Regions from separate parts of the Solibacillus sp. genome, predicted to be linked through region 3. Evidence: riboswitches for the same ligand, from Rfam matches in the RefSeq annotation. Region 3 holds a riboswitch; each other region holds the start of a gene.
What was found. A riboswitch is a leader RNA that binds a small molecule or an ion and turns the genes downstream of it on or off. The one in region 3 is predicted to bind cobalamin.

Region 1 (7,983 bases), on a different contig from region 3:
TTAAAGTTAAAAACCTTGCCTTAACAAAATAATTAAGGCAAGGTTTTTATGGAATCTCTTATTTCTTATGACACTTTTTATTTACTAATAATATAAAACATTTACTTTATTACACTTGATACATTTTTCATGATATTGATTTCCCTTAAAATGATGATCACAATTTTGCTGGATTTCTTTTAAACTTTTCTCCAAAACAGCAAGGTGAGTTTTGAGCTGATTAATTTCCTCTTCAATTTTTCCGACTTTCATCCTAATGACCCCCTAAGAAAGTTACTGATATATGTTACCACCAGATTGCTTAAACTGTTCAGCTTTTTCCTTCATACCTATTTCAATAGCTTCCTTCGTATCAAGTTCTTTTTCTTTTGCAAAATTACGAATATCTTGAGAGATTCTCATACTGCAAAATTTAGGTCCACACATAGAACAGAAATGTGCTGTTTTTGCACCTTCAGCAGGTAAAGTTTCATCATGATATTCGATTGCACGTTCAGGATCTAAAGATAAATTAAACTGATCTCTCCAACGGAATTCAAAACGAGCTTTTGATAAGGCATCATCTCTTTTATGTGCTCCTGGATGCCCTTTTGCCAAATCAGCAGCATGTGCAGCAATTTTATAAGTGACAACCCCTACACGAACATCATCTCTATTCGGTAAACCTAAATGTTCTTTTGGCGTTACATAACAAAGCATCGCTGTCCCATACCAACCAATCATTGCAGCTCCAATAGCAGATGTAATGTGATCATAGCCAGGAGCTATATCAGTTGTAAGAGGGCCTAAAGTATAGAAAGGAGCTTCCTTACAAACTTCCAGTTGTTTGTCCATGTTTTCTTTTATAAGGTGCATTGGCACGTGTCCCGGTCCTTCAACCATAACCTGTACATCATGCTCCCAAGCAATTTTTGTTAGTTCTCCAAGAGTTTCTAATTCCGCAAATTGAGCTTCATCATTGGCATCTGCAATGGAACCAGGACGTAAGCCATCCCCTAAAGAGAATGAAACATCATAAGTTTTCATGATTTCACAGATTTCTTCAAAGTGAGTATATAAAAAATTTTCTTTATGGTGGTGAAGACACCATTGTGCCATAATAGATCCACCTCGGGATACAATACCTGTTAAACGTTTTGCTGTTAACGGAACATACCGTAAAAGAACACCAGCATGAATGGTGAAGTAATCCACCCCTTGTTCGGCTTGTTCAATCAATGTATCACGGTAAACCTCCCATGTTAGGTCTTCAGCAACACCATTTACTTTTTCTAGTGCTTGATAAATAGGTACGGTACCGACAGGAACAGCCGAATTTCGAATAATCCATTCCCGTGTTGTGTGAATGTTTTTACCTGTTGATAGGTCCATAATATTATCAGCACCCCAACGTGTTGCCCATGTCATTTTTTCAACCTCTTCTTCGATGGAAGATGAAACAGCAGAATTGCCAATATTCGCGTTAATTTTTACATGAAAGTTACGACCTATTATCATGGGCTCTGATTCTGGATGGTTGATATTAGAAGGAATAATCGCTCGACCCTTTGCAACTTCATCCCGTACGAATTCAGGTTTCATATTTTCTCTAATTGCGATAAATTCCATTTCAGGCGTGATAATTCCTTTTCGTGCATAATGAAGTTGTGTAATATTTTTCCCTTTTTTAGCCCGTAACGGTTTCCGCTTTAAACCAGGAAACACGTTATGATTAGCACGAGGATCGTTTTTATCTTTATAACCATTATCCTCAGGCTTGATTTCACGACCATCATATTCCTCCACATCGCCACGTTCTTGAATCCATGTACTGCGAAGGGCAGGGAGACCTTTTGTAATATCGACAGAATGATCAGGGTCTGTATAAGGTCCGCTGGTGTCATACACACGTACTGGAGGATTTTCCTCTTCTCCAAACGTACCAGTTGTCGGGCTTAACTCGATTTCACGCATTGGAACCTTAATGTCAGGTCTAGAGCCTGTTACATATACTTTTTTGCTACCTGAAAAGTTAGACATAATGGAAATACTCTGTTCGTTTAATGAAGATGGTGACATTGACATAATAAATCTCTCCTTTTTTGAATATAAGGACAAGAGATAGAGCACAACAGTGAGGAGCTTAAAAAAGCTTATGAAGTACATAAAAAAGCCGGTGTCCAATAAATGGTCGGACCCGGCTAATATGTATACAGAAGTAGTATTACTATAATACGATGCTAACTTCCCCACGCTGGTATGATCCAGATCAGGTCCCAAGAGTCAAGAAACTTCAACGTGTTTCATTCTCAGCCCAACTTATTGGACTCCCCTAGTTATTTCTATTCAATTTTATATTAGTATACATGAAACTTAATTGAGATAAAAGGGAAAATTCAGAAAAGTATTTGTTAGATGAATTACCTTACCAGTTATTGATATCGTACTCATTTCGCATGCACATTACAAACCTCTGCATGTCTCGACGTTAAGAACATTAAAGAAACAAAACCCGAACGTATTATTATTTCTGATGAGTCAACATTCTCAAGAGGTGGACTTTTTTTATATTTAAGGAATTCTGAATCAGAAAACGTTTTAATTCCTGCTTATTGAAAATCATCCTTGACGAAAAAAGTCGTTCGTCGTAAAGTAATGTTAAATTCATCAAGCATTAGGTGCCCGTTAAGGGAGAATAGGGAATAAAGTGAAAAGCTTTAGCGTAATCCCAACACTGTATAGAGGAGTTCCATAGCAAAGCCCACTGGATATAGATCTGGGAAGGGGTTATGGAATCGTGAATCTGAGCCAGGAGACCTGCCTAAGTACGCTTCCTGTTTATAGACACTGGATATGTCTGTAGTTTATTTGTTATCGAATAAACTGCAGGCTATTTTTATTGTCAAAATTCATTCAAATAGGGGGAAACGAAACATGAAATTACTAAAGCAAACGATTGAACAAATTAAAGAAATCGACCGACAAATGGAAGGCAAAGCACGTCAGTACATAGACTCTTTAGCAAAGCCGCCTCAAAGTTTAGGGAAGCTCGAATCTTTAGCAATGCAAATCGCCACAATTACCGGTGAGCTTGCGCCGAAAATCGATAACAAAGCGATGATCGTCATGGCGGCAGACCACGGTGTGTATGAGGAAAGGGTAACGCCAAATCCACAAAGTACAACGGTTTTCCAAACACTTTCATTTCCGAAAGGGACGACAGGGATGTGTACGATTGCGAAAATTACAAATGCACAAGTTATCCCGGTGGATATCGGTGTAAAAGAAGACTTACCTCAAAACGCAGGGGTAATCATTAAAAAGGTGAAATACGGGACAGACAATATGGCGAAAGGTCCTGCAATGACCCGAGAAGAAGCGATTCAGGCGATTGAAGTAGGGATTGAAGTTGCAACTGAAGCCATTCAAAGCGGTATTAATCTTATCGGTACAGGAGAAATGGGCATCGGGAATACGACACCTAGTGCTGCTGTGCTTTCGGTACTTCATGGGTGTGACCCATTGGAAGTAACGGGCTTCGGAGCTGGAGTTGGTGCTGGCGGCATTGAATATAAAGCAGAAGTGATTCGAAAAGCGATTGCATTGAATGAGCCGAATGCGGATGATCCGATTGATGTAGTGGCAAAAGTAGGCGGACTGGAGATTTGCGGGATGGCAGGAATCTTCCTTGCAGCTGCAGCGAATCGTGTGCCGGTCGTAGTTGACGGGTATATTTCAACCGTTTCGGCTTTAATCGCCTATAAATTGAATCCGAATGTGAAAGCGTATTTGATTCCATCCCATTTATCGGAAGAGCCAGGGGCAAAAATTGCGGCAGAGCTTTTAGGATTGGAACCGATGCTGCATATGAATATGCGACTTGGAGAAGGATCAGGTGCTGCACTAGCGTTTCCGATTCTTGACGCGGCATGTTCGATGATTACGAATATGGTCACATTGGAAGAAGCGGCAGCGCTTTTAGTGGCCAAGTAGAAAAGTTTTTCAAAAAGAAAAAAATCATAAAATAAAATTTATTAAACGGGCTACATTAAAAGAAACCATTACTTTTAATGTAGCCTTTTTTCAAATGAATAAGGTAAACCCGGAAAATAAGTACAGTTTTTCAGTCTAATCTATTTGTTTTACCAGTAAAATAACAATAAGCGGAACTTTCCGTTTAATGTACTAAGCGAGGAATACAATAAAGAAAGCCTTATCCAACCCTCGTAAATCTAGTGTTTGACCAAAACATTACAGTTAATGAATAGAATTTGATTTAATTTTACTGAAAATTCTGTAAAATTCAAGCGATTGTCCTGTCAAATGCTTTCCCTTTGTAATATCCTATATTAACAAAATGTAAAAACGTATCCGAACTGTTAATAATAGCTAAAAAAGTGCTTTTTTAATTGAACTTGGAATAAAGTAACCGGTAAATAGGGTAATGAAATAATAAGACCAATTAAGAGGAGAGGCGGGAGGGGCATAAAAGGGAACGGGGTGATCACTATTTCTCCGTATGTGAAAGGTCGTTTTTGAATATATTCGAGAAAAGGATGAAGATAATATGAATCAAATTTTTAAAAAAGATGAGTTTATTATTATTCCTTTTTATAAAGGGCGAAAGCAGGAGTTTATGGTCGTCAATACGAAGAAGGAATTTAAAAATGGACATACGCACTTAAAGTCATTTAAGATGGCCAAGTATTTGATCAACCTTGCGCGATGCCAAAAAATCAATTCCGGGTTAAGACCATATTTATTAACAAGCCTTACAAGAATATCAGCAGACCGTGAATATATTCAGAAATTGGAAGAGCTTCTAGCCGTGAAAAGAAGTAAAGGATCAAAAGCTTCTTATTATAATAAAGCGATTTAATTCTCCAAACACGATTGAACCTAAGTAAGTACAATAAAATATAGACCGCTTTTTCAATAAATAGAAAGAGCGGTTTTTGTATGGGGTGGAACTCATTTCGCAAAAGCTTACATATTTGGCTAAATCATTTTTAATAACGCTTCTTCACCAATCATACCTTCTTCAATACCGTACGCTCTCGCTTCGTATGTGACGGATTCCAGTGGAGCTTTAAGTAAGTCATCGATCGTTCGAACACCGACTGCACGCCCAGCAATGATTTTACGATCGGCCAACTTTTCATTTAACAGCCCGACATCGAGTGCACCACACATAATGTACCCATGCTCATTCGAAATCGTCAGCAATGTTGTTTTAGGTAATTGAACCGTTACAGCAGTAAATAAATGACCTTGAAGATCAATCGTTTCCGTATAGACGATAACCTTCTCCCCCTTTCATATAAATCATATGAAACAATTGAAAAATGGTACTTATTTTGGGGGAAATTTATGTAGGGTATTTCAAAAGAGTTGCTTTTTCCACTTTCCCCAGCTTTCGTTCTACATTCAAGGTGCCAAGTTCTACTTTCTGGCCGAACTGTTCTACTTTCAAGCCGGAACTTTCTAATATTCCCGAACCATTCCACTTTTGAGCTAAGTTGTTCCACTTTCCCCAGCTTTCGTTCTACATTCAAGGCATAGAGTTCTACTTTCGCCCCGATCCGTTCTACATTCAATCCGGAATTTTCTACTTTCCCCGGTCTTTCATTTCACCCAGCACAACAATACTTACAAACTCTAACAAATCCTTCATATAACCTTAACATTCCACCTTTACACTTAGAAAAAATGTAAAGGTGGAATGTTGTCTATGTCTAGGAAATTATTAGCAGCGGCACTTATTGGAGCGGCGGTCACTACTCCTGCCATTATCGCAGAAGCAGCATTAAGTTTGGATGCCCGCTATGATTCAGGTGTTCAAAATGAAGATGGCGGTACAACGGAAATCGTTGCGTATAACCCGCACTCACATGCAACATATGTCGTAAATGGCGAAACGAAAAAAATCGAAGCAATCTCACTAAATTATACAAAAGACGAAGCAATGAATTTAAAGCCTTTCCTTTCGATTGATATCGCGAAAACGATTGCCTCATTTGACCAAACTTTTGAATACGGGGACTTAACAAGTATTACGGTGCATCCGAAAGAAAATGTGATTGCGGTGTCTGTACAGGCAAAAGGCTACAATACTGCCGGTTATGCCGTAGTACTCACTGGTGAAGGCAAGCTTCTTGGCGCTACAAAAGTAGGCAGTCAACCGGATAACATTACATTCACAACAGACGGGACGAAGCTTTTAACGGCAAATGAAGGCGAACCGCGTGAAGGTTATGGCAAGGATATTGTGGACCCGAAAGGCAGCATTTCTGTTATTGATACAGCAAACGGCTATGACGTTTTAACAGAAGAGACGCTTTTCTTCGATGCATTCGATACACCTGAAAAGCGCGCTGAGCTCGTGGCAGACAATGTAATATTAAAGAAAAATACGAACCCTTCTGATGATTTAGAGCCAGAATACATAGCAGTTAATGAAGCGAGCACAAAAGCATATGTAGCGTTACAGGAAAACAATGCCGTTGCCACTATTGATTTAACATCAAATGAAGTGGTGTCTGTAAAAGGTCTTGGCTTCAAAGACCACAGCAAGCCTGGCAATGAAATCGATTTATTGAAAGACGGCAAAATTGATATTAAAAATGAAAGCTATTTCGGAATCTATATGCCGGATGGAATGGCGACCGTCTCGATTAATGGCAAAGATTATCTCATTACGGCCAATGAAGGCGATGGACGGGAATGGGGCGATGAAGACAGCGAAAACTTCCATCTGAATGAAATTGAAACTGAAGAGGAAATTGTGACGTATGACACATCCGGCTATGACGGCTTCGTCGATGGACAGGATTATATTTTCGGTGCACGTTCGTTTGCGATTTTTGATGCAGAGACGATGGATGTCGTGTTCGATAGCGGCAGTGATTTCGAGACGATTACCGCCAAGCACCATCCCGAACATTTCAACGCAAGTAATACGAACGTAAAACTTGATAATCGCAGCGGCAAAAAAGGACCTGAACCGGAAGATGTGAAAGTCGGCAAAATAGGTGATGAAATCTTTGCCTACATTGGGCTGGAGCGTATCGGCGGTGTCATGATGTACAATATCACAAACCCGGCAAGCGCAAAGTTTGAAGACTATTTAAATTTACGTGACTTCTCGGATGAAATCGCAGGTGATGTCTCTCCAGAAGGGATGGCTGTCATTACAAAGGAGGACAAACAACAGCTAGTTGTCGGTCATGAAGTGAGTGGTACGGTGACAGTGTTGAATGTAACAGAAGAACCTTCCGTATTTAAGGACATCAAGAACCATCCGGATAAAGAGGCAATCGTTAACGTGACGAAACTCGGATTATTCAATGGTATAAATGAGACAACGTTCGCACCGAACAAGCCATTTAACCGTTCACATGCGGCATTGGTACTGCACCGTTTATCAGGTACACCGGCAAGTGATGTTACGAATTTCAATGACGTGAAAGCACCTGCCACACAAGTAGCTGTTTCATGGGCAGTAGCAAACGAGTTCATCAGCCCAGTAAACAATAAAGTATTTGGTGCAGCAAAACCGATTACACGTGAAGAATTTGCCGTTGCGGTTTACAATGCATTGAAGGCGAATGGCCAAATTACAGCTGCCGAAGCACCTGCCTATACGGATGATGCAAAAATTTCCGCGCATGCAAAGCAAGCCGTTGCCTCACTGAAAGCGGCGGGCATTATGACAGGAATTGATAATGAGTTCAATCCGAAGCAATCGTTAACACGGGCGCAGGCGGCTGTTGTTATGAATAAATTGGTGAAATAACGTATCGATAAATAAAGCTCGCTGCTCCTAACACGCAGCGAGCTTTTTTGTGAGTGTTTAAAACGCCATTCCTTTTTCCATCGTAAGCCCCAGTTCACAGAATTTTTGAAATATACTTTCTCCTGAAGGGTGCAATGATTTATACTAAAATAACAACTACGAATGAACATGGGGAATGTAAATGAAAAAACTATTCGCTGCTTTTATGA
Region 2 (7,983 bases), on a different contig from region 3:
GGATTCGAAGCTATAATTAATTTTCCATTGTTAAAGCTTAGAGTTTGTTCCTTCAATGCAGTTACTACAAAAAAATCTACTAAATAGTATTTAAACTCATCTGCCTCTTTATAACACCAAACTTCATCGGCTTTTAGTGGATTAAGTCCTATTTCATTTAGAAATCTTTCTAAATATTCATTTAGCATGATCGTTTCCGCATAAAACAAGCAATCCTTGCAATCGCAATGGCTGGGTGATCCAACGGTAGGTCTATTTTTATAAAGGTTTTCGTTGAGTTGTTTAACGTCCAAAGAGCACTCACTTCTTTCTCTGAGCTTGATTTATTAGTTTAATATAAATGATAGTTTATAGGAAAACAAATCTCAATGATTCGCTTGATTTAATTGTGTACTAATACAGAATTCGGAAAAATTAAGAGGGTTTTGCCAATTTATATCGAAATATATGTAAAAAGAGGATTTGCTGAGAGGAGAACAAGAATGTTTATCCAAATAAATAATGAAAAACTAGAATTTACTAAAGTAGAGTTAATTGTACTAGAACAGGGAATTGCCGACTTATTTGAGAGTTTCGACAAAAAAACGCTTGCCGAACTTACAAAACAAAAGAAATATGAGCATTTAAAAGACTTTGTTAACGGACAAACTCACTTAAAGGAGATGCCGGCAGGGGTAGCAATAAAAGCGCTAAAAAAAGAAGGGAATCATTTTTACAGGCAGTTTTTGAATAACTACGGTGATCTAATTTACTCTCGCTTTGTCGTCAGTGGTGATGAAGACTTATTGAGACAACGGGGCGTTTATACGATTATTTCAAACAATGAACTAAAATTTTGTGGTGTTTGTGCAAGAACATTTAAAGAGCGTTTTAATCAGCATATTGGCAATATATATGCGAAAGGTTGTTATCGGGATGGAACTTCTACACATTGCCATGTGAATGCAAAGATAACACAGCTTTTGCAGGTGAGCGATGTGTATTTTGCAATCTATCCAATGGACAACGAAAAAGCAATGAATAAACTGAAAAATACGATTGTAAAACGCTTCGAGCCTGAATGGAATATACGGTCTAACAGAGAAGTTTTCGAATTATCTTCGTCATGATAAATAATTCTGCCTTAATCTTGATGGATAAGGCAGAATTTTTCATTTTACTACATTTTTCCGGTTTCGTTTTCGACAGAAAGTGGGAATAGTAAGTGAAAAAAGTAGGTGATGATCATGCAGGCAGCATTAAAACATTACAGGGAAACACACAGCGAATATAAATGGCTGCATTTTTTGGCGGCTGTCGTATTAGTATTAACGTCCGTCTTCTGGTTCGTACTTCCATACTTCATGATTAATTACGGAAAATATACGACAAACGTATTCCAGCAATCGTTGTTGTTGATTGCCCTGTTTACGGTACCATCCATCTTTGTAACATTGCATTGCTGGTTTATTAACTTTAAAGCAGCACTAAGATGGAAAAAAAGCTATCCTAAGGAATGTGTTTGGCGCTGGTCGTTGAAATTCCAACTAATTACCATTTCGATAGTTGTCTTGTTTACCTCGGTTATTTATTCCAGTCTTTTTATTATTGATATGATTCGATAACAAAATTACCCTTCCTTTCTCAAATGTGCTAAAGTGCCCGTCCATTCATACGTAAGGAGCATTTATTTTCAAATACACATAACGTTGTACTTTCGCACATTTATCTTTCGCATTATCCAAAAAACCCGACAAAAAATATTCATTTAAAAAAGCAAGTAATGTATGGGGAAATTTGGTACGATGAAGGTATCAATGTTAAGGAGAATGAAGCAGCATGAATACAGATTTAAATATCCTTTTAGCGTTCGGTGCCGGGTTTTTAAGTTTTATTTCACCATGTACGCTACCGCTCTACCCTGCATTTTTATCCTACATAACCGGGATGACACTCGATGAGCTGAAAACCGAAAAAGGGATGATGCAAAAACGTGCAATTTTACATACTTTATTTTTCCTGCTTGGGTTTTCGATTATATTTATCGCCATAGGATTTGGTACATCATTAGCGAAAGATTTCTTTTTCCAGTACCAGGATTTACTGCGTCAAGTCGGGGCTATTTTAATTGTCGCATTTGGTTTAATGATTGTCGGTCTTCTGCAGATTGACTTTTTAATGAAGGACCGCAAGTTTCAGTTCAAAAACCGGCCATCCGGCTATTTCGGTTCGATGCTGATCGGGCTTGCTTTTGCAGCAGGATGGACACCTTGTACAGGTCCGATACTGGCAGCGATTATTACGCTTGGCGGAACAAATCCCGATTCGGCAATGTGGTATATGCTCGCATACTACTTAGGCTTTGCAATCCCATTCTTTACATTGTCATTCTTCATTTCACGAATGAACTGGATTCGCACTCATAGCCAAAAAATCATAGTAGTTGGCGGCTATATTATGATCGCGGTCGGCATTTTATTGTTCTTTGACGGATTGACTTACATTATTAATCTTCTCTTGCCGATTTTCGATGGTTTTAAAGGATTCTAACAGTTCCCTGCTTATTAAGACCGTGCTATACTAGGGGAAGTAACATAAGTGAAAAAGTGTGCATGATCCAATATATTATCTTTTTTACACGATAATTTTACATATGTTCATGCAAGAGGAGGAATATAATGTTCGACAGTATACCTTCTCACTATTTATTAATTGGTTCGACGATTATGGCAGTCATAATGGGCTCTTTCGTTATGTTCATAAGACTGCGTGCACAAAAAAAGCCGGTATCCACGAAAAAAATACTCATTCCGCCTTTTGCGATGTCAACAGGCGCGCTGATGTTTATTTTTGAGGAGTTTCGTGTAGCGCCAATTCAAATTATGGAAGCGGCCGCACTTGGCTTGTTATTTTCATCTGTATTAATCTTAACGTCGAAGTTCGAAGTGCGAGACGGCGCAATTTATATGAAGCAATCTAAAGCATTTCCATTCATATTAGTGGGATTATTAGTACTACGTATTATTTTAAAATTAATATTTGCCGAAACATTCGATGTCGGTGAACTTGCCGGTATGTTCTTCATCTTGGCGTTCTCGATGATTTTGCCGTGGCGAATCGGTATGCTTATTAAATATAAAAAGCTTGAAAAATCGCATATTGTCGCATAGAAAAGACTGTCTCTAAAAGTTTTATACTTTTAAAGACAGTCTTTTTTCGTCTATGCCTCAAATAAATCGTTATAGTTCGTCGTATCAATTTTCATTTCATCGAGTTTTTTACGCAAAAACTTATGGTCGCGTTTAGGTGAAGCGATAATATAGCCACGAATAATTAAGTCCAGGTCGATTTTTGAGGCACGCTCATTCAGTGCAATTTCACCGATTTTACCGGCAATCTTTTCTTTGGCAACTTGGCGGAATAGCTCTGGTACAGGACTGACAAGCTCGGTAAGTAATTGTTTTTCATCTTCTCCCCAAAGATGAATCGTTTTATCTAAGTATATGTTTTGCCAATCTAGATCCGATTTTCCGTCCTGTTTTGGCAGGGCCTTCAGAAACTTTCGGAACATAAAAAAGCCGCCAATCCCCATAAGCGAAATCAATACTACAACCCAAAATAAAATAAACCATAAAAACCAGCCATCTAAGCCCACAATGTTCACCTCATTACAAAATATTGTCTTGAAATTCCTTCTACTAACCTACTGGTGATAAACCTCATTATTGTCTATTATATAAGGTTTTGTAAAATTTTTCATCGTCATTGTCCCTTTTTTCGGTAAATCATGACATATATAGGGCAAGGAGGTGATAAACATGAACGAATTCGGATTTTTATCTGCAACATTGACAGTATTTTATCAGACAGGTCTTGATGAATTTAACGAGCCGATTATTAAAAGTTCTACATTCCGTAACTTGGAAAGAAATGCAACAGCTCAGCAGCTATATACAGTTGCAACTACAATCGTCGGCTTAACAGATTTCGATTATATCGAATCTGTGAAAACGCAGAAAGAAAGTATTACAGCTTAATTAGTATTAGCAAAGAACGGGAGGTGAGAATATGGCACAAGTATTACAATTGACATTTGCCAACATTGCAGGGAATACGATGACGATCAACATTAATGATCCGAAGCCGAATTTAACGGAAGCTGAAGTAAATGCAGCGATGCAAACAATTATGGATCAGGCAGTATTTTCAAAGGACGGATTTTTGTTCAATGTGAAAAAATCAGCGCGCATCGTTGAACGTAATGTCACGGCGATCGAACTGAACAGTTAATAGTAAGGCCGGTGAAGTATGATGCTTTGCCGGCTTTCTCAAGTAAGGAGGAATTTTAATGGACCAGTGGATAGCGATTCTTCAGGAAGTAACATTTCCGATCTTTATATCTTTTTATTTACTGTATCGGATTGAAACAAAACTTGAAGCGATTCATACAGCACTTGTATCATTACATCATCCCGCAGATAGAGCATAAAAAACTCTTCACAATGTTGACACACATCCTTCTTCCAATAACTATTGAGAATATACTAAATATTGGGTAAGATGAGAGTAATGTTCAAAGAGTGGAGAGAGAGAAATGAAAACGAAAAAAATTGTATTCGCACTTATGCTCTTGGCAGCGACAGTTCTCACAGCATGCAGCAATTATCAGTTTAAACCGACGACCAACTTTGAGATTAGCGGGTTTACGATGACCGATCACCGTAACAATGAAGTGACACTGGAAAGCCTAAAAGGGGAACCATGGCTGGCAATGTTCATCTTCACAAGTTGTACAACCATTTGCTCGCCAATGACGATGAATATGACCCGGATACAGGACCACCTCGAAAAAAAGGGGCTGGAAGATTATAAAATTGTCGCGTTTTCAGTAGACCCGGACTACGATACACCAGAGCGTTTGACAGAATATTTATCGCGCCATACACCAGTTGATGAATCAAAATGGCATATGCTGACAGGGTACGATCAAAAATTTATTGAACAATTTGCTAGAAACTCATTTAAAACACCTGTCCAGTCAATTGAAGGGAATGACCAAGTTATCCACGCTGATACATTTTTCCTAGTGGATGAAAAAGGAATTGCCGTGAAAAACTATTCAGGTTATGGCACGGGAGAAGATGGTGTTCCATATGAAACGATTGCGAGTGATATGGAAGCACTCATTGAAGAACGTCTAAAATAATAGTGAAATGTTAGATTAACTTGCGAAAAAAGTGCAGCTGCTTTTTGAGCAAGTTTTTTTGTGGGGTTTACTGCGGACATTTCTAATAAAAGAGCGAAATATGCTAATATCATTCCATATTTCATTAAAAAGCACACTGCATTAGCTGAAATAATTCAATCCGCATATACAGGATGCAAGAAATAAAAAGAATTTTCAAAACTCATTTTCTATGATATAGTATACGAAATTACATACTGTGTAAGTTACGGTGCTTGTGAGAACAAGCTGAAAAGGGAAACCAGTGAAAGTCTGGTGCTGTCCCGCAACTGTAAATCGGAGTTCGTGATATTCAACCACTGTCTAATGATGGGAAGGATCACAAGAACGTTGATGATGAGCCAGGAGACCTGCCGGAAACTAGTACACGCCAATACCTACGTGGAAATAGGTGGTGATTTTGTGCGAAAGTGAGACAACTTCCTTTGATAATACAAAGGTTTCTTTTGTCAATCTCTTAAACATTCACACCCCTCTTTCATTTGGAAAGAGGGGTTTTGGTTTTTATGTAACAAATTTAAGGAGGAATTGTTTATGAAAACAGCAGTAATTGGCTATCCGTATATTGGACCGAATCGTGAGTGGAAGCGTGTAACAGAGGCGTTTTGGAAAGAACAACTATCTTTAGGAAGTTATGAACAGGAAATGAAAAACTTACGCATCGCTCAACTTCAGCAGCAACAGGATTTAGGGCTGGATATTTTAACAGTAGGAGATTTTACATATTATGACCGCATGCTTGACTTAGCCGTTATGTTTAATATGATTCCATCAAGATACGACCACCTTTCATTGCAGCATCATTTAACCGCGTATTTTGCAATGGCGCGCGGTGCTGAAAACGTGGTGGCAAGTGAAATGACGAAATGGTTCAACACGAATTATCACTATATTGTACCGGAATACGAAGGACAGAAACTGGCATTGCAACACAACTTTTACGCGCAATATATACAGGAGGCAATAGAAGCAGCCGGCACAATCCATCGTGTGACTATTATCGGTCCATTTACATTTTATAAACTGACGAAAGGTGTTGGCCCAGAACAAAAACAACACTATATTCAGCAGCTGGTAATGGTATATAAGGAGTTGCTTCAGTCGTTGGAAGCAAGTGGTGCAACGTCGATCCAGCTTGAAGAACCAAGCCTTACAAAAGACCTTACGTCCGAAGAAATAGCATTAGTTCAGCATTTCTATCATCAAGTATTAAACGGACTGACAGTCGAAACGATCTGCACAACTTATTTTGAAGCGTTATCCGATTATGAAACATTGATTGATTTGCCTGTTGATGGCTTTGGACTGGACTTTGTTCATGGGAAAAATGAAAATCTAGCAGCGTTAAAAAAGTTTGGTTTCCCAAAAGATAAAGTTCTATATGCAGGTATTATTAATGGTCGGGACATTTGGAGAGCCGAGTTGCAGAAGCAGTTGGCACTGATTGCGGAAATACGTTCCTATGTACCATTTTCACCAATCCATCTACAAACATCGTGCAGTCTACAGCATGTGCCAGTTACAACAGCAGGAGAGGATGGCATTTTGCCAGAGCTGCTAAATGCTCTAGCATTCGCCAATGAAAAAATTACGGAACTGCAAATGATTAAAGGGAAAATTCTTCAGCCCGAAGTCCTTCATATCCAGGCGTTTTTAGAAAGCGAAAAAGCAATCCGCACCTTGGCACTTCATGAATCGAGACAAAAGAAGGCTGTACATGCACATGTAAACGCATTAACACCGGAATCATTTAACCGAGCAGATAACTACAACAAACGCAGCAAACTGCAACGTGCCTTTTTACAGTTACCAGACTATCCGACAACAACAATCGGGAGTTTCCCGCAATCTGCAGAAGTTAAGAAAAACCGTAGTTTATGGCGAAAAGGGGAAATTACAACAACAGAGTATGAAGCATTCAATGCGAATGAAACGGCACGTTGGATTGCGATTCAGGAGCAACTTGGCCTTGATGTCCTTGTCCATGGAGAATTCGAGCGAACAGACATGGTGGAATTTTTTGGTGAAAAATTAAACGGATTTGCTTTTACGAAAAATGGATGGGTAGTTTCGTACGGATCGCGTTGTGTAAAACCGCCAATTATTTACGGAGATGTTGAATGGATAGAACCGATGACAGTTAAGGAAGTAAGTGCGGCACAATTACTTACGGAAAAACCGGTCAAAGGAATGCTGACAGGACCCGTTACAATTTTAAACTGGTCATTTGTAAGAAATGATTTACCGCGCTCAGAAGTTGCTTATCAAATCGGCCTGGCACTAAGAGAAGAAGTAAGGGCACTTGAAAATGCGGGAATCTATATTATTCAAGTAGATGAACCTGCTTTGAAAGAAGGCATGCCAATCCGTAAAAGTCTGCATAAGGCTTATATCGATGCGAGTGTAGCAGCATTTAAATTAGCGACAAGCGGTGTACGGGAAACGACCCAAATTCATACACATATGTGTTATTGCGAGTTTAACGATTTTATTGATGTAATAGAATCATTGGATGCGGATGTAATTTCAATTGAAACGTCACGAAGTCACGGGGAGCTGATAAAAGTACTGAAAGAAACACCATATGGACTTGGAATTGGCTTAGGTGTATATGATATTCATAGCCCGCGTATTCCAACTGTGGAAGAAATGGCGGCCATTATAGAAAATAGTAAAAGAGTAATCGCAAAAGAACAATTTTGGATCAATCCCGATTGTGGTCTGAAAACACGTACGGAACAAGAGACCATTGCATCATT
Region 3 (7,983 bases):
GACGGGAATACCCATTTCCAGAGCCGCATCCATCTTTTCGTCTACAGAACCGACTTTCCCGCTTTCCTTTGTAATAATAAGTGTTGTGCTGAACTGTTCGTAAAGCGCTTTATTCAATTCTTTAGAAAACGGTCCTTGGATTGCGATAATATCGCGTTGCTTCACACCAAGTGCATTGCATTTATCCATATTCTCTTTATTTGGCAGCATCCGGCAGACAAGACGAATATTTTCGTTATGTAATAATTGCTCCGTAAAAACTGCGAGCGTTTTACTGCCTGTCGTCAACATAATTGTTCCTGAATGTGCGGATGCAGCAATTGCCGCTTCTTTATACGTTTCCACTTCCGTAACGAGCAGATGTACATAGCTTTGTTGGGGACGTTCATATCGAATATAGGGTATACCCGTTATATTTGCAGCAGCCATCGCTGTTTTAGAAGCCTCTTCCGCATACGGATGACTTGCATCTACCACCGTTGTTACGTATCGTTCTTCGATCAGTTCCGACATTTGCTGTTCTGTTAAGCGACCGACATGATATGGAACATTCGCATCTTTTAGACTCGCAGCAGCAGAATCCGTAACAACAGTGGCCACCAGATCATAGCCGGCTTGCATTAATCGACTCGCCAGCTCTCTTGCATCACTTGTTCCCGCTAAAAATAAAATCATCGTCTCACCTAATCTCCACACGGGGCTTCTTCCACTTTAATTTTGCATGACATATCAACATAATTGAAATTCAGTATTTTCTTCACACGTTTAAAATATTTAAAGAAACGCTCATTAGGATGTGCATTTTCTTTATAGTCCGCAATGATATCCGTTAGTAAAGGAATCAATTTTTCCGGATCGATTCCCTCCAGGACAGGTTGTGCAGCATGAGCTGTTCGCCCAACTGGTTTAGAGCCGATAAACAAATCGAACTTTTTCTTACGGTAAACAATGCCGATATCATCAAAAACCGCTCGATAACATGCCATACCGCATCCATTAAAACCGACGTGCAGCTCTTTCGGCATTTTAATGCCCCCGAGCGTTTCCATGATCTGTTCAGCATAAGGAATGGATTCCGCTTTTTCGCCGTAACAGAAATCACACGCCTTGACGATTACTACGTCGCCGACAGGTTGAACAAGTAAACCCGTTTTTTCTACCGTTTCTACGATTCTTTGAGGTGAATCAGTTGGTACCTTCAACACGAGACGATGATCGGGCGTATATTCCATCGTACCCCGTTCCCCTACAACCTCTGCCAATGTAATCATTTGTGCAGGTGTAATCATTTTATTGGCAACACCTGGTGATACAGCAAACTCAAATATGGATTCCACTTCTTGCTGAACTAAAAAAGGATTTTCTTCAACTTTTACTACTGACGTTTCTTTATGTACGAGCGCTAATGCTTCATTTGCAAGCTGTAATGCGGTTATTTTAATGGCTGCTGGTTCAACTATTTTTTTCTCGATAGCTTCAATTTTTTCATACCCTGTCTTTGCTTCACCCGTTTCCTGATCCAACGCCCAAGGTTCCGCTTCTTTTTTCAAACGTTGGTGCGGTTTTAATAGTTGTTTTTCTTCTCCCAACGTATATTTACGCTGATAACCACGAGGTGTAATAATTTTATTATCATAGTAAAATGTTGAGGAATTCCCTACGACTACCGTAGTCAACATTCCGATATCGTGTTCCAGCATCTCTTCTAGTGTAGTTAACACAATATCCTGCGTATCTCGGTAAGCAGCTTTTACTAGTCCAACAGGTGTATCCGGAGAACGATACTTAAGCAAAATACGCTGTGCTTCAACAATTTGTCTCGTGCGTCTGCCAGATTTCGGATTGTAGAACGCAACGACAAAGTCTGCCATTGCAGCTGCCTCAATCCTTTTTTCAATTACCGTCCAAGGTGTTAAATGGTCACTTAAACTAATTGTGCACGAATCATGCATAACCGGAGCGCCGAGTAAACTTGCACAGGAGTTAATCGCAGATATACCCGGAACAACTTCTACTTCAATGCCTACTTTTGCAGTCCAGCCCTTTTCGATTAATACTTCATATACGAGCCCCGCCATCCCGTAAACACCCGCATCCCCACTGGAAATAACGGCAACAATATGGCCGGCTTCAGCTTGTTTTACAGCTTCTTGTGCACGTGAAACTTCTTCAGTCATTCCCGTACTGACAATGGTTTTCGCAGTCACTAAATGCTCAATCAGTTCTACATACGTTTTGTAGCCCATAATGTGATCACTTTGCTGTAGCGCATCGACTGCACGTTTTGTTATATGTTCACGATCTCCAGGACCGAACCCTACAACAAAGATTTTTCCCTTTTGCATGTATACACCCTCCGTTATAGAAAAATACATCTCGCCCCATAGGGAGTGATGATAATTTTACTTGTGTGGATCCCAATAAAAACTGGTATTACGTATCCACTAAGAAATAAAAAATGCCCGCACCTCTCATCAGAAAGAGGTACGGGCATGTGAAATTAATACTAAAAAAGTATAGAAAACACAAAAACAATTACTTGTTTCGCCTATACCTCTCCCTCCGAAAAGTAAGTATCGTTTAAATAAGCAGGTTTCCTGGCTTAAGCTTCCTTTTACTTTCACATCTTCCCATCATTACGACAGTGATTCATTGTGATTTCATCAGCTATTACAGTAGCGGGGGCTGCATTAGTCTTGCACTAATTTCCCTTTTACCTTACAAAAATCTGTAAGCACTCATTTAAATTGCAAATTATTAAATTATTATAAAAATAACATAGTCTGTTAAAAAATGATAGGGTAATTATTTTCTCCATAAGCTTCTGAGCATAACTGGAGCGTTTATTAGTCGTGTATTAGGTGTTTTATACATAAATTTACTATACAACTAATCAAAGGTTGTTTAATTTCAATTATTCACTTTATTATTTTCCTGTTACGGGTTCATTTAGCTTTTTTACATAATCCACGGCATCATTTATAGATGTGACAGCAATAATTTTGATATCAGGTTGCTCATTTATTTTTACTTTCTTCGCCTCTTCTTCATTTTCCATAGGTATTAGAATATGAGAAAAGCCGCTTTGTTCAGCAATTAAGATTTTCGCTTTTATCGAACCAATTTCCTTCACATTACCTTTGCTATCAATCGCTCCTGTTACGGCAATCGGAACGTCATTGTTAACGTCACCATTTTCGATAAGAGCGCTTAAAACAGCGGCAAGTCCTGCACTGTCACCTTCTATATCCTCTCTTTCTAAAAATCGATTAATAGCAGAAGAGTTTTCAGGTAAATAAGCATTGACATTTTCCTTCATTGTTTCAAAATGTTTCTCCGCAGGACGTACATAACTTAGTAATTCTTCGTTTTTCGAACGGTACCGGATTTTATTCGTGACAACTTCCACATCCAGAATTTCTTTATTAGTTGAAAATTCCACACTATGAATTAGGTAGTCCAAATCTGTTATATATGGAGCTTCAATAACTTCCACTGCCAGTACATTGATACCTGAATCTTCGACTATTTCAAAAGGCTCGTTATATGAGACAAGAAAGTAAGTATACTTTTCATATTCAATCAGTCGGCTTTCGAACATAGCCAATAGAGCTAGTATATAAAAAATCCCCAAAAAAGCTGCTTTCAACTTCTTGTTGTTTCGGTAAAGAAAAAAACCGAAAATTGAAATACCCAAGCCCACCATGATAAAAATAATAAATTGATAACCGTTAATGTTATCAAAATAATATGATAGTAAACCTGTTATGTATAAAAAGAACGGCAGTATCATTAAAAAAAGACGTCTCAATTTTTCAACTCCTTGCTAAACTATAGTTGGACTTCCAAAAACAATCCAATTAGTTGTTTGTGTACATTTGGTTGAACTTAATAAATGCTTTAATAATGTTGCCTCGAATTTCTTCACGTTCCATTCATACCGGTATTTCTTATGCCAATTCTCTACTTCTATGTAATGCAATTCTTTTAGCCACGTTAACAATTGCTCATCCGTCAGTCCCTTATCCAGTAATGCATCAATGACCGGTAACATGCGTTCTTCTTCCTCATCGATTAAAGCATATTCAGTATGAAGACAGCTTTTTAAACTTTGTAATGCACTACAAAATAATTGTGAATCCGTCATCAACGGATGTCTAATTGCTTCTGTCAATAAGTCACTTCCATGTGCAACCGCATGTGCCCAGCCCTTCGTATTGACAAAACCCCGGTAATCCTTCTCAAAAAATAAATAACGAATACTACGGTGAATAGCCTCAACTACGAGTTCTTCAGGCAAAATTCTTTTTTCACGGTCTTTCCCTAAAATAAGCGTAATAACAAGTGCTGAAAATGATTTTGTAAAAACATCATCAGAAGGGGCATTGTGTGTAATATTTAAATAAAGATGCTCATCATCCAAACATGTTTTTAATATTGCATTTAATTGTTTGTCAGTATATTGTTCATTCAGAATTAATTCGCAAAATCCCCGATAAATTAAGTGATCACGTAAATGTCCATCCGTATTTCCGGTATTTTTTAGCATGAACTCGATTAATCCGTTAAAATCAATTAAATCCAGATTGGTCGTTTTATTTACTATTCCTTCTAAATGTTCTTTCATCACCAATTGAATTGCTCCTTTTTATTGCTCCATTTCGAAAAGTTTTTTTAATGGTTCAGGTATTTTGGCAACTTTTTTCTTTTCTAAATCGAAAAAGCATCCTGACTGCTTTCCGATACAATGTGTATGCTTCTCCGTTGTAATTTCCAGCTCCATTTCCCAACTTGATTGCCCGACTTTCACCATCCAGCACCGTCCGAGCGGTTTATCGAAGATTGTTAAAGGGGCTTTGTACTCGATTTCTGTTTTCATCAAGATTGGGGAGATTTGTACTGCCATCATTTCCGCTAATGGATAATGCTCATTTAAAAAAGCCATACGTAAATCCTCAAACCACCTTACATAAACAATATTACTTACAATGCCCATCGCATCGATATCATAGGCATTTATATGAATCGGTTGTTCTGCTAATAAAATTTTCACAATATTATCTCCCTTATTTTCTTTCTTCATATCGAACCATTGTCCAAAAACCGATATCTTCAAAACCAATCCGCTTATAAATGCGTCCGGCAGCAGGATTATCATAAAACAGGCAAATTGATTTTCCTTCGGCGAGCAAGTCAACGCATAGTTTTAACATACAATGTGTCGCATATCCCTTTTTCCCGTAACCTGGTCTCGTTCCGACACCAACAATCATCGCGGATTGGGAATTTTCCGCTGTTGTTGATGCTGATGAGACCATCACGCCTTGTTCATCACGAATAATATAAGTACGCCCAGTTTTAAATTTTTCAGCACGCTCTCTTCCTTCAACACTAAATGTACCCGTTGAAAATTCCGGGATCGATTTGAGCATTTCAATATTTTCTTCGTACTCACTTGGCTGTAAATACGTTACATTTGAAAAATCCAATTCGGCAGTCGGAACCGTTAATTTTGTACATTTTGCATAATACGTTTCGCTGTCCCGACGAATACCGCGGTCAATCCATTTTTTTAATGGAGTGACTAAATGCTGAAGTCCCGATATTTCTATCCGACCTCGGTTTTCGTTAACTATTTTGGCAAATCCTTCGACATCATAATTCCCTTCACTATACGGAATATAGTTTTGATCATAGCGCAGTAAAATCGCTATTAGCTGATCACCTACAAATTGCCCCCATAAATCCTGAATATCAGATTCCATCCCATACGCTTCAATGTCACCTATGATAAATAAATTTTCTGCCGGCTTTTTATGTACAAGTGCCATTGTAATTTTAAGGTCTTCGTTTGTTAACTTTCGAATCATTTTACTTACCTCCTATAAAGTACGTTTTCGAGCCTTCACAATAAAGGTCGTTGGAAAGTGGCTTGCTTTATGTAGAGAATAATACTTTTCGGAATACGGAATTTCTTCATCTTTTATAGAGCATGGAATATTACTTTCAATAATTTCTACAAGTTCAAAGTCTGCTTTTATAAGTTCGTTTATAAATGTCGCCATTTTATATTTCGGTATTTGCATTGGTGCATCTTCCCCTTTAAATGACATTGTTTCAATATATCCTTCACGCTGGTAGGAATCCGTTAAAATAAACTGATGATCTCGGCATTTGATTTGATTATAGAAAGGGTGTTCCCAGCTGAAAACGAAATCGCCTCCTTCTTTTAAGTAGCTGTGAATTAACTTAAAAGTTGCCGGTAGATCACTTGACCAGCCAATCGCATAAATGGAGTACACTAAATCAAAATAATTTTTGGGCAATCCGATTTCTTCTTCCATTGGAGCCGTAAATAAGTTTGCCTCAATGCCGTTTAAAGTTTTCTGCGCCAGTTTCTTTTGGGCACCCGAAAAATCAACACCCCAAAGCTCCTTTGCACAATTGTTATTCATATATAAAAGAGAATGACCGCTACCAAACCCAACTTCCAGCACCGTTTTCCCGGCGACATCTCCGATTAAATTCAGTTCTTCTTCTGTTTGCGCTAAAGGTCCATAGCTTGGCAACGCATCTCCTCCAGCAAAATGCTTCGCAACAATATCCCAGCTTTTTTTATTGTTTTCGATAATTGAATTCAAAAAAGTCATTCCTTCCCCATTTATTATGTACAATGATGAATCTATATTAGATATCCCAATTAAACCATTTTATCCCATAATTTACAATCCAACTATTATTTGATTTTTTATGTTGCAATACGTTCTTTCCTGAGTGATTTGGTGTTTATAGATGTTAATTCGGTTATAAAAACTACATCATTTTATAATAATATTGCCAATTAAACTGTAAATTACCTATTCCTGATATGGTATGAAACTTTCCTCCCTGTGCATTCTAAAGTCATAAGGAGGCGATAATAGATGGCAAACAACAACAGCTCAAACAAATTACGTGTACCTGGTGCACAACAAGCAGTTGACCAAATGAAGTACGAAATTGCACAAGAGTTTGGTGTACAATTAGGACCAGACGCTTCAGCACGTGCTAACGGCTCTGTAGGTGGCGAAATTACGAAACGCCTAGTTCAAATGGCAGAGCAACAATTACGCGGTAATTCAAACAATCAACAATAATTAACGAAAAGGAAGCGCTACATGAACTTGTAGCGTTTTCTTTTCATTTTGGCTTTTCAAGAAGAATACATACATAGACAAACAATTCATAATTGATTTTATATAAATGAAACTTTTAAAGTTTTCCTCCGTAAAAGACAATAATAACCATTAAAATTTGGTGTAAAGGGGCTTGAATAAATTTGAGCTATGTCTTTTAAGGGAGGAAGTTCATAAATGAATATTTATGCTTGGATTGGTTTGTTCGGATTTATTTTCTTTACTTTAATTCCTTTATTGGATAAGAAGCAAAGAACACGTGAAGAAATTCAAAAAGCCATTGCAACAATTGCTATAATATCCGGAATAATTATTGCCGTTTTAGTTTTCAATATAAATTTCCTCACTGCTTTACTGTTCGGTTTTCTGGCAATGATCTTGCTTGATCGTAAAACCTATACAAAGAAGAGACTAACTATTTACGGGGTCATTACTTTAATTGCAGGAATTGCAGCATATGTTTTACTCAGAGACAATCCGAATTATATTATCCAACATTTAAAAGATAATCCGGAATCCAGCTCTTTATATTTTGCTGAAAATGGTGAGCCTGTCATTACTTATCAGTCAACTGTTACACGGCCTTTAGCAAGTACAGTAAAAATTCTTATTGCCCTTGAATATGCCATGCAAGTTGAAGAAAACAACATTCAAAAAGACAAAACAGTACCATTGGAAGATTTGAACCGTTTTTATTTGAAAAATACTGATGGGGGCGCTCATGAAGCATGGTTAGAAGCTATGAAACAAGATGGGGGCATCGAGAATAATGAAGTCACTTTACATGATGTTGCAAAAGGAATGATTA
Region 4 (7,983 bases), on a different contig from region 3:
CTGTTGCAATTGTTAAAGAGGCAATTGAGCTGATATAAAAAGCCGGAGAAATAATAAAATAAAACGGAATCGGTGCAATGACACCATTTGCGAAAATTACAAATAGCCATTTTAAAATATGAAAGCCTTTTTGGTGCATAATCGCAAAAACTGCAACTATAATAAACATTTCCGCTGCAATTAATAGATGTAAAATGCCTAGCGGAAAACCGGATGTAAGACCTGTCGCGATATGTCCGAGTGCTCCTGCCGTTCCCGCAAAAACTGGCGGTAGAAAGATTGCGCTAATAAGAGCCGGGGCAGAATCGAGTGCAGCTGTTCCTACTATCCCTACCGGCACTTTAATAAAGCTCCCAATCACGCAAATTGCCGCAATTAATGCTGTTAAAATAATCAGACGTAATTTAGTTTTGTCCATGAGAATCTCCTTTTAAAATTTGTGGGATGCCGTACCATACACGAATAACCGTCTGTGCTTCATTACAGAGCTTCTGATAAAGCCGGCCGCAAGTATCTCTTAATTGTCGAGCTTCTTTTTCAAGCGGTACAACGCCGCGGCTCGTATCTGTACAAATACAAAACAGTTCTGCCCTGCCCGCTATTTGAATAATCTGTTCGAAAATTTGCTGTGCCGCCTTTTCTTCCGGTTCTTGAAGATACGGTAAAATTATCTGTTCAAAATTACTTAATATGTAGCGCTCGTTTTCTTTCATACTTTCCAATTTTGGCAGGTATCCTTCACAGACAATCAGTTCTTTTGCCGGTAACTGTGCAATCAGTTTTTCTGCATATTTTCGTTTACCGTTATGTGCGCCTCCGAGTATAACGTACATCTCGCACCTCCTATGAATTCATCTATCGTATCCCAGCCCATTGTATAAATCGTACGATGATTGGCCACTGTTTGCTGAAAAGTCTGTTCCTTCATTCCGTATAAGGCAAGTAATAATCGAATTACTCCTCCATGTACGATGAATGTATATTCTTTCTTTTCATTTACAACCCCATGAAAGCCATTCAATACGCGCTGCTTGAACTGGAAAAATGTTTCTCCGTTCGGAATCGGATTTTCAAGCGGTTCATCAATCCAAGCTTGGTATGTTTCATTATGCTGTAATTGTTCATATGTACACATTTCAAAGTCCCCAAAATGCAGCTCACGCAAATTTTGAGAAGCAATAAATTCGGCATTCGGAAAATAACATTGTGCAGTCTCATGGCATCTCCGCAAATCGCTCCCATAAACAATGCCAGGCTGTAGTTCAATCTCAGCTTCCACTTTTTTCAAAATCGGCTCGTCTGTCCAGCCAATATATTTGCGTTCCACATTTGCTTTCGTTTTTTCGTGCCTGATTAAATGCACAGTAATATCGTTAGCCATAGTACAACCTCCAACCCTTCACCGAGTGCACCGAGTAAATCACCTGTTACACCGCCAAAATGTTTCTTAGACCAATTCCGGTAAATAGCAACGGTGAGCAGCATCACGACCACTAAGACAAACAAGCTGAAAACGCCAATGTAAAACCAGCATACAAATGCCAGGAGACTTTGTACGCCAATTAAAACAGCAAGCTTATTTTGAATGACGATCCCTTTAAAATAAGCAGCAAGTCCCTTTTCCTTTGCAGGCTGCATCGTCACAAAATAAAGCAGCATCCCCATTCTTGCAATAAATGGTATGAAAATTAAAAGCGGCACAATCGACAAATGACCATGCAACAGCATTTCATAAATAACACCGATTTTTAATACGAGTAAGCAAAAAACACTAATAACCCCAAAAGCGCCTGTACGCGGATCATCTAATATCTCCAGCCGTTTCTGCTTTTCTCCATAAGAAAAGAACGCATCGCTCATATCGATCCATCCGTCTAAATGCAGTCCCCCTGTAAGGGCGATCAACCCGATAACAATTAAAATCGCCAACAGCAAGTCCGAAATCTCACTATAACGAGATAGTATAAATACACCAATACTAATTATGGATCCGATCAGCAATCCGACAATCGGCAAAAATCCATACATCCATGTAACAGACTTGGCATTCATATCCAGCTGTTTTTTAATCGGCACCGCCGAAAAAAATTGCCACGCTAATAAAAAACCGCTCCAACTATTTTTCAACTTGTTTCCTCCTTACTTCCAACGCTGTACAAGCTGAAATTGTACTTCATATGCTTCATCACTGTTTTGTACAATCCATTGGTGAAGCTCTCCCAACAATTTACGATAAAGATTTACCTCATCATATTGTGAAGGCAATTCATCCAGCACTTCATTTGATACAACTATTATTGTAGCACCTTGCTTCCGCCAAGTTAGCAATTGCTTTTGCATCGATCCGATACAATTATCGATATATTCGCTACTTTCATTTTTTTGTTCGTATGTATACAGTACATTCGAAAGCCATGTTGTCACACATTCAAAAAGCACAACTGCATCGTTTGAAAGCTGCCGGATTGCTACAGGAACTTCAACTTGCATTTCCACTGTGGTCCAGTTGGCATTCTGATTTTCACGATCCTGCTGATGGCGGACAATCCTTTTTTTCATTTCCTCATCAAAGGATACGCCTGTCGCAACATAGTAGAGCGTATTGACTTCACCTAACCGCCTTGCATATTTCTCTGCAAAAGCACTTTTCCCGCTGCGTACGCCACCCGTTATAAAGATCAAGCGTCTCCCTCCTCATCCTTGTATGTAAAAAGAACATGCCTAAACTAAGGCATGTCCTTCTATTCTATACTTATTTAAACAATTCCGGGTATACTGATTGCGCCATAATTTCTACCGCTTCACCAATTCGTGGTCCAGGACGTGACATAATATCCCCATCCACTAAATAAACTGCCTTGTCTGTGACTGCCTGTATTTTATCCCAGCCTGTACGTCCTAAAATTTCCTCAACTGCATTTTCCATATACGTTGCAGGTGTAATAATAATTTCAGGATTACGAGTTATAACATCTTCTTCCGTCACACTGATCCAGCTCTTCTGATCAGCAAAAATATTTTCAACATTTGCGTGATCCATTATTTCCTGCTGGAACGTACTGCTGCCGGTAGTCCAAAGATCCGGAGCTGGCGATACTTCATAATAGGCTTTTTTCTTCGCATCGATATCCGCTGTTTTTTCCTGTACTGTTTCGATTTGCGCCTTAATGTCAGCTACAACTTCATCCCCTTTATCTTCGACACCCATTACTTCAGATAGCTGGATAATATCCGAATAAACATCATCAAATGTCGCCGCAGAGGCAATTACAAATACTTTTAAACCTGCATCTTCCAATTGGGTAATTTGTGTTTCATCTCCGATTGTGTAAGCAATCACGACATCCGGATCTAATTCAACAATTCGTTCTGCATTAATGACTGTAGAAGTGGACACACGTTCAATTTCTTGTGCGGCTTCCGGATATGTATCAAATTCTGTAGCACCGACAATTTGTTCTCCAACGCCCAGTTCAAACAAAATTTCTGTATTGCTTGGTTGCAGGGAAATAATCGTTTCCGGTACTTCTTCGAATGTCACTTCAACACCACGGTCATCTACAACTGTATAGGGAGCGCCATCATTTTTGGATGCATTATTAATGTCCTTTTCTGTTTTCCCCTCATCTGATCCACATGCTGCCAGTAATAATGTTGCCGCTAAAGCAACGACCCATTTGTTATTTGATTTCATTTGTTGTAACTCCTTTTTTCTTTTTCGTTGGATAGGATTTTGAGATAAATGAAATTTCATCTTGTTGATGCTGCTGATTCATAAAGACCGCCATGACAAAAAATACATTGGCCAGCAACCCGAGAAAATCAAACAGAATTTCATCCACTTCTCTTTCTTCACTTACTTTATGTAATGCTCTGTAAGACTTTTTCGCCTCACTCCGGCAAATGTGGAGTCTCGCGGCACTTTCAATACCTTGGGGCAGCACAAATTGCTGAATCGTTTCCCCGACTTCATCTACATAAAAGTCGTATCGATCGCTTAGCCATTGTATATCCTCTGATGTAATGGCCAATTTACCTCGGACCGAACCATTGGCATGATAAGCTAACGGTTGTATCTTCCTTAAGTCTTCCAGAACGACTTGACCGGATGCATCATCAGCTAACGTTGGAAAGACTGTCCCGATTCGCGTCGTCAAAGAATCGGTGCGGATTTCATAATCGACGCAGCAAGATTTTTCCCGCATAAACGGATAACAGGAAAAACGGATATCCTTTTTCATATAATTCTCCTCACTTCAAGTAGTGCCTCACCGAAATTACCGAGTGAACGAAAAAAAGCCACCCAAGAAAATGGATGGCTTCAAAAATCAAAAAAAGAGTGTAAAACGATGCTCATTCGATCAGTGACTGCCGTACATTCTCTTTAATTCCGAAGAGGGATGTTACGATAAGAAAAAGATCGGTCTCCTGGCTCCGCGCTTCACTCTACTCATAAGTACCTTCCCGCTATATTAGCAGTGGTTTCTCACTTATTTTCGTCAACGCTTACAGTTACGGATATAGCTTCGGATTTGCACCGAATTCCCATTTATGCATAATGCATCTTTTTCCTGCAAATTTATTCAATTTGTCTTAATCACTTTAGCATATAAAAAAAATTATGCAAATAAATATTTTTTATTGCTAACTATAAACATTCCGGACATTTTCCGTAAATTTCAAATTTATGGGCCTCAACGGCATAACCGGGCAGCTTTTCACCGAGCATTTCCATGGGGCAAACAGACAGTTCCTTTACATTCCCGCAATCACGGCATATAAAATGGTGGTGATGGTGATCCGACTCACAATGCATACGGAAATTACGCTCACCGTTTAATTCTGTTTCTTCTAAAATATCAAGCTCCACAAAAGTAGCCAAGTTACGGTAAATTGTATCGAAACTCATCCCGGGGAAATCTTTTTTCAATACTGATAACAAATCACGGGCAGTCAAATATTTGTCTGTAGCTGCAAACATCCCCAAAATCAACTCTCGTTTATCCGTCTTTTTATAGCCATTGTCCTTTAATATTTCCCACGCGCGCGATGCATTCACAGTACTTCTTCCCCTTCCGTTTTAATCGTGAATTTCAAAACAAGTTTTTTTATTAAAATTACTAACAGCAAAATCAGAATCGATGTGACAACAATTGTTCCGCCCGGTGCCAAGTTCAGGTAAAATGCAGAAACGAGTCCGATTACTACGGCCAGCTCTCCAAATACAATCGCTAAAATGATCGCTTCTTTAAAGCCGCGAGCTAATCGCATCGCTGCAGCCACCGGCAATGTCATTAGACTTGAAACAAGCAGAATGCCCACAATACGCATACTTGCTGCGATTACGAGTGCGACAACGATCATGAACAATAAATGAATCCATTTCGCAGGTAAACCGCTCGCTTTCGCATATTCCTCATCGAATGACAAAACGAAAAGTTCTTTAAAAAACAGAACTAAAAACAATACGACAACTACTGCAATTACAAGCACAACATATAAATCCTGGCGCGATACAGCAGATACGGAGCCGAATAAATAGCTCATTAAATCAGCATTAAATCCGCTTGCAAGTGAAATAAAAATGGCACTCACACCGATACCGCCGGACATAATAATCGGAATCGCAAGTTCTTCATAATGTTTATATAGTCTGCGTAATCGTTCAATTAAAATCGAACCACTTACAGATGAGAGAATCCCTAGATAAATCGGGTTCAGCAATGCCAGCGCTGCAAACGATTGGCTCAAATACAGGCTTCCTGCAATCCCTGCCAGTGTGACATGCGACAGTGCATCAGCTATTAGCGATAGACGTCTTACTACGATAAATACACCAAGCAATGGTGCAATTACTCCAATAACAAGCCCTGAGAAAAAGGCATTTTGTAAAAATTCATAGGTTAATATAGCTTCAATCATAACGACCTGCTCCTCTTAATGAATCTTTCGAACAGAGTGGCCGTTCCAGCTAGCAATCTGTTCTTCCGAAATCGTATCAAAATCATTTTTGTATCCGTGGAAATGGATCGACTGATTTAAGCATGCGACATGACTGACACGATCCGAAACCGTGTCCACATCGTGTGTAACTAAAATCATTGTCATATTGTGATGCTTATTCAAATGTGCGAGCATATCATAGAATGCCTGCACATTTTCGCGGTCAATTCCGACTGTCGGTTCATCCAAAATAAGGAGCTTCGGATCGGACACTAATGCACGTGCAATGAACACACGCTGCTGCTGCCCTCCAGAAAGCTGACCAATATTCCGTTTCAGAAATTTTTCCATGCCGACATCTTTTAAAGCACCTTTTACTAAAAAGTCCGCATCTTTTGGATAGCGTTTAAAGAGCCCGACCTTTTGTGATAAACCGCTTTTCACGACTTCTTCGACCGTTGCAGGAAACCCCGAGTTAAAGGCATTGGATTTTTGCGAAACATAGCCAATCCATTCGCGGTGTTTAAAATGGTTCGCTTGTTCGCCAAATAATTTAATTTCCCCTGACATAGGCTTTAACAGTCCTAAAATTAATTTCAAAAGTGTCGATTTTCCGGAACCGTTTTGACCGATTAACGCCAAAAAGTCGCCTTCATTGACACGTAGCGAAATATTTTTCAATGCTTGTGTGTATTCATATTGAAAGGAAACATCCTTCAATTCAATCAATGGTTTTTTCATCTCGTTCGCTTCTTTCTAATTCAAAATCATTACGATTTACATCATGTTAGTATAATGCAGTTTTTTGTTCATGTAAAGGGAATAAAGTTAAACTTCAATCGGTGGGGATTTTTTTCATCCCCCACTGATTGTTAGTTTCACCAATCGGGCTTTTACGGGTAGTTAACCTCCCGCCTATCCTTTTCGCCCTGCTTCAATCTAGAGGCGGGAGTCTTACTACCCGTAAATGCGGGATAAACTTGAAAGGATGAAGACAATTCAAATGTTACAATGGTTTGATAACTTAAAAGGAATGAATGACAGGCAACTACAGGATTTTGCAAAACAGCAGGGACTTGAATTGAGCATTGAAGAAGTTCAGAAGCTGCAAAAAATTTTGAAGAATGCCAATATCAGCTGGGCTCTTACCGGCGTTCCAAAAGAGGTTTTACAAAAAATCCATAAGCTTCTCGGGGATAAACGCTATAAAAAATTGATGAAGCTCGTCGGATTGTAAAAATCAGTATAATGTGAAAAAGAAAAGCAACAGATGCCCTGTTGCTTTTCTTAAATAATTGATAATGAATTTAATTTAAAGCACTTTGCCTGCCACTTCCACATTTTCAGCACACACTTCAAGTGCAAGTTCAATGGCAGCTGTCAAATCACGAATCGACCAGCCTGGAATTCGGCCATGCTCAATCGCCAGCTCGAATGATGCAGGGATGTGAATAAATCCTGTAGCTCGAACCGATTCATTCTTTGCAGCGTGGTACAAGCCTTCATACATAATATTATTACATAAATACGTTCCTGCTGAATTGGATATTGCTGTCGGATAACCTGCAGAATTTAAACGGTTGACAATTTTACGGATCGGCAATGTCGACAAATACGCAACGTCCCCTTCTTCTTTAATCGGTGCATCTTCAAATGCATTTCCCGCATTGTCCTTTTCCCCATCTTTTACATTCAATGCAACTCGTTCCGGAGAAATTTTCGTGATGCCCGCAGCTAATCCTAATGAAACGATAATCGTAGGCTTCACTTCTTCGACCAGTGCCATAAACTGTGCCGGTGCTTTTGCAAAGTCCACCGACAGGACATGGCCGGCAATTTCAAACTGACCAACTGACTTTCCGCTCAGTGCCTGCACTACTTGCATTGTAGGGTTGATCGGATTTGATAAAAACGGTTCAAATCCTGTTAGTAGTAATTTATCCATCTGTTTTGCCCCTCTATAAGTTTTTTACAAGTGCTGCCATTGTACGATCAATATAGACAGTGCCACTCGATTTGTTTTCCAGTAAAATTGAGAAA

Region 1: it holds a riboswitch for cobalamin, as region 3 does, so the genes downstream of both, cobT (nicotinate-nucleotide--dimethylbenzimidazole phosphoribosyltransferase) here and cobJ (precorrin-3B C(17)-methyltransferase) in region 3, are expected to answer to the same signal.
Region 2: it holds a riboswitch for cobalamin, as region 3 does, so the genes downstream of both, metE (5-methyltetrahydropteroyltriglutamate--homocysteine S-methyltransferase) here and cobJ (precorrin-3B C(17)-methyltransferase) in region 3, are expected to answer to the same signal.
Region 4: it holds a riboswitch for cobalamin, as region 3 does, so the genes downstream of both, ABS917_RS01810 (hypothetical protein) here and cobJ (precorrin-3B C(17)-methyltransferase) in region 3, are expected to answer to the same signal.

Annotation. Positions count from the first base shown of each region.
Region 1 covers NZ_JBELZM010000026.1:6,610-14,592, reverse strand. The annotation lists gene ABS917_RS17790 (serine protease) at 85-252, opposite strand; gene thiC (phosphomethylpyrimidine synthase ThiC) at 274-2,058, opposite strand; TPP riboswitch at 2,209-2,323, opposite strand; cobalamin riboswitch at 2,639-2,818, shown strand; gene cobT (nicotinate-nucleotide--dimethylbenzimidazole phosphoribosyltransferase) at 2,914-3,972, shown strand; gene ABS917_RS17775 (hypothetical protein) at 4,547-4,858, shown strand; gene ABS917_RS17770 (YunC family protein) at 4,978-5,280, opposite strand; gene ABS917_RS17765 (choice-of-anchor I family protein) at 5,711-7,774, shown strand; gene ABS917_RS17760 (hypothetical protein) at 7,956-7,983, shown strand, end outside.
Region 2 covers NZ_JBELZM010000011.1:74,803-82,785, forward strand. The annotation lists gene ABS917_RS12010 (hypothetical protein) at 1-293, opposite strand, end outside; gene ABS917_RS12015 (GIY-YIG nuclease family protein) at 483-1,109, shown strand; gene ABS917_RS12020 (hypothetical protein) at 1,227-1,604, shown strand; gene ABS917_RS12025 (cytochrome c biogenesis CcdA family protein) at 1,819-2,529, shown strand; gene ABS917_RS12030 (CcdC family protein) at 2,658-3,149, shown strand; gene ABS917_RS12035 (DUF2621 domain-containing protein) at 3,200-3,634, opposite strand; gene ABS917_RS12040 (DUF1659 domain-containing protein) at 3,798-4,016, shown strand; gene ABS917_RS12045 (DUF2922 domain-containing protein) at 4,048-4,269, shown strand; gene ABS917_RS12050 (YvrJ family protein) at 4,328-4,468, shown strand; gene ABS917_RS12055 (SCO family protein) at 4,574-5,185, shown strand; cobalamin riboswitch at 5,417-5,596, shown strand; gene metE (5-methyltetrahydropteroyltriglutamate--homocysteine S-methyltransferase) at 5,759-7,983, shown strand, end outside.
Region 3 covers NZ_JBELZM010000005.1:40,552-48,534, reverse strand. The annotation lists gene cobK (precorrin-6A reductase) at 1-675, opposite strand, end outside; gene cobJ (precorrin-3B C(17)-methyltransferase) at 684-2,345, opposite strand; cobalamin riboswitch at 2,571-2,757, opposite strand; gene ABS917_RS06880 (S16 family serine protease) at 2,927-3,811, opposite strand; gene ABS917_RS06875 (DUF2785 domain-containing protein) at 3,827-4,627, opposite strand; gene ABS917_RS06870 (acyl-CoA thioesterase) at 4,649-5,053, opposite strand; gene ABS917_RS06865 (GNAT family N-acetyltransferase) at 5,067-5,870, opposite strand; gene ABS917_RS06860 (class I SAM-dependent methyltransferase) at 5,883-6,650, opposite strand; gene ABS917_RS06855 (alpha/beta-type small acid-soluble spore protein) at 6,924-7,136, shown strand; gene ABS917_RS06850 (serine hydrolase) at 7,353-7,983, shown strand, end outside.
Region 4 covers NZ_JBELZM010000001.1:371,243-379,225, reverse strand. The annotation lists gene ABS917_RS01840 (ECF transporter S component) at 1-418, opposite strand, end outside; gene ABS917_RS01835 (bifunctional adenosylcobinamide kinase/adenosylcobinamide-phosphate guanylyltransferase) at 405-833, opposite strand; gene ABS917_RS01830 (histidine phosphatase family protein) at 776-1,381, opposite strand; gene cobS (adenosylcobinamide-GDP ribazoletransferase) at 1,354-2,127, opposite strand; gene ABS917_RS01820 (bifunctional adenosylcobinamide kinase/adenosylcobinamide-phosphate guanylyltransferase) at 2,140-2,682, opposite strand; gene ABS917_RS01815 (ABC transporter substrate-binding protein) at 2,753-3,694, opposite strand; gene ABS917_RS01810 (hypothetical protein) at 3,681-4,241, opposite strand; cobalamin riboswitch at 4,402-4,583, opposite strand; gene ABS917_RS01805 (Fur family transcriptional regulator) at 4,649-5,059, opposite strand; gene ABS917_RS01800 (metal ABC transporter permease) at 5,056-5,922, opposite strand; gene ABS917_RS01795 (metal ABC transporter ATP-binding protein) at 5,938-6,684, opposite strand; gene ABS917_RS01790 (isopropylmalate synthase) at 6,947-7,180, shown strand; gene ABS917_RS01785 (pyroglutamyl-peptidase I) at 7,256-7,888, opposite strand; gene dacB (D-alanyl-D-alanine carboxypeptidase/D-alanyl-D-alanine endopeptidase) at 7,902-7,983, opposite strand, start outside.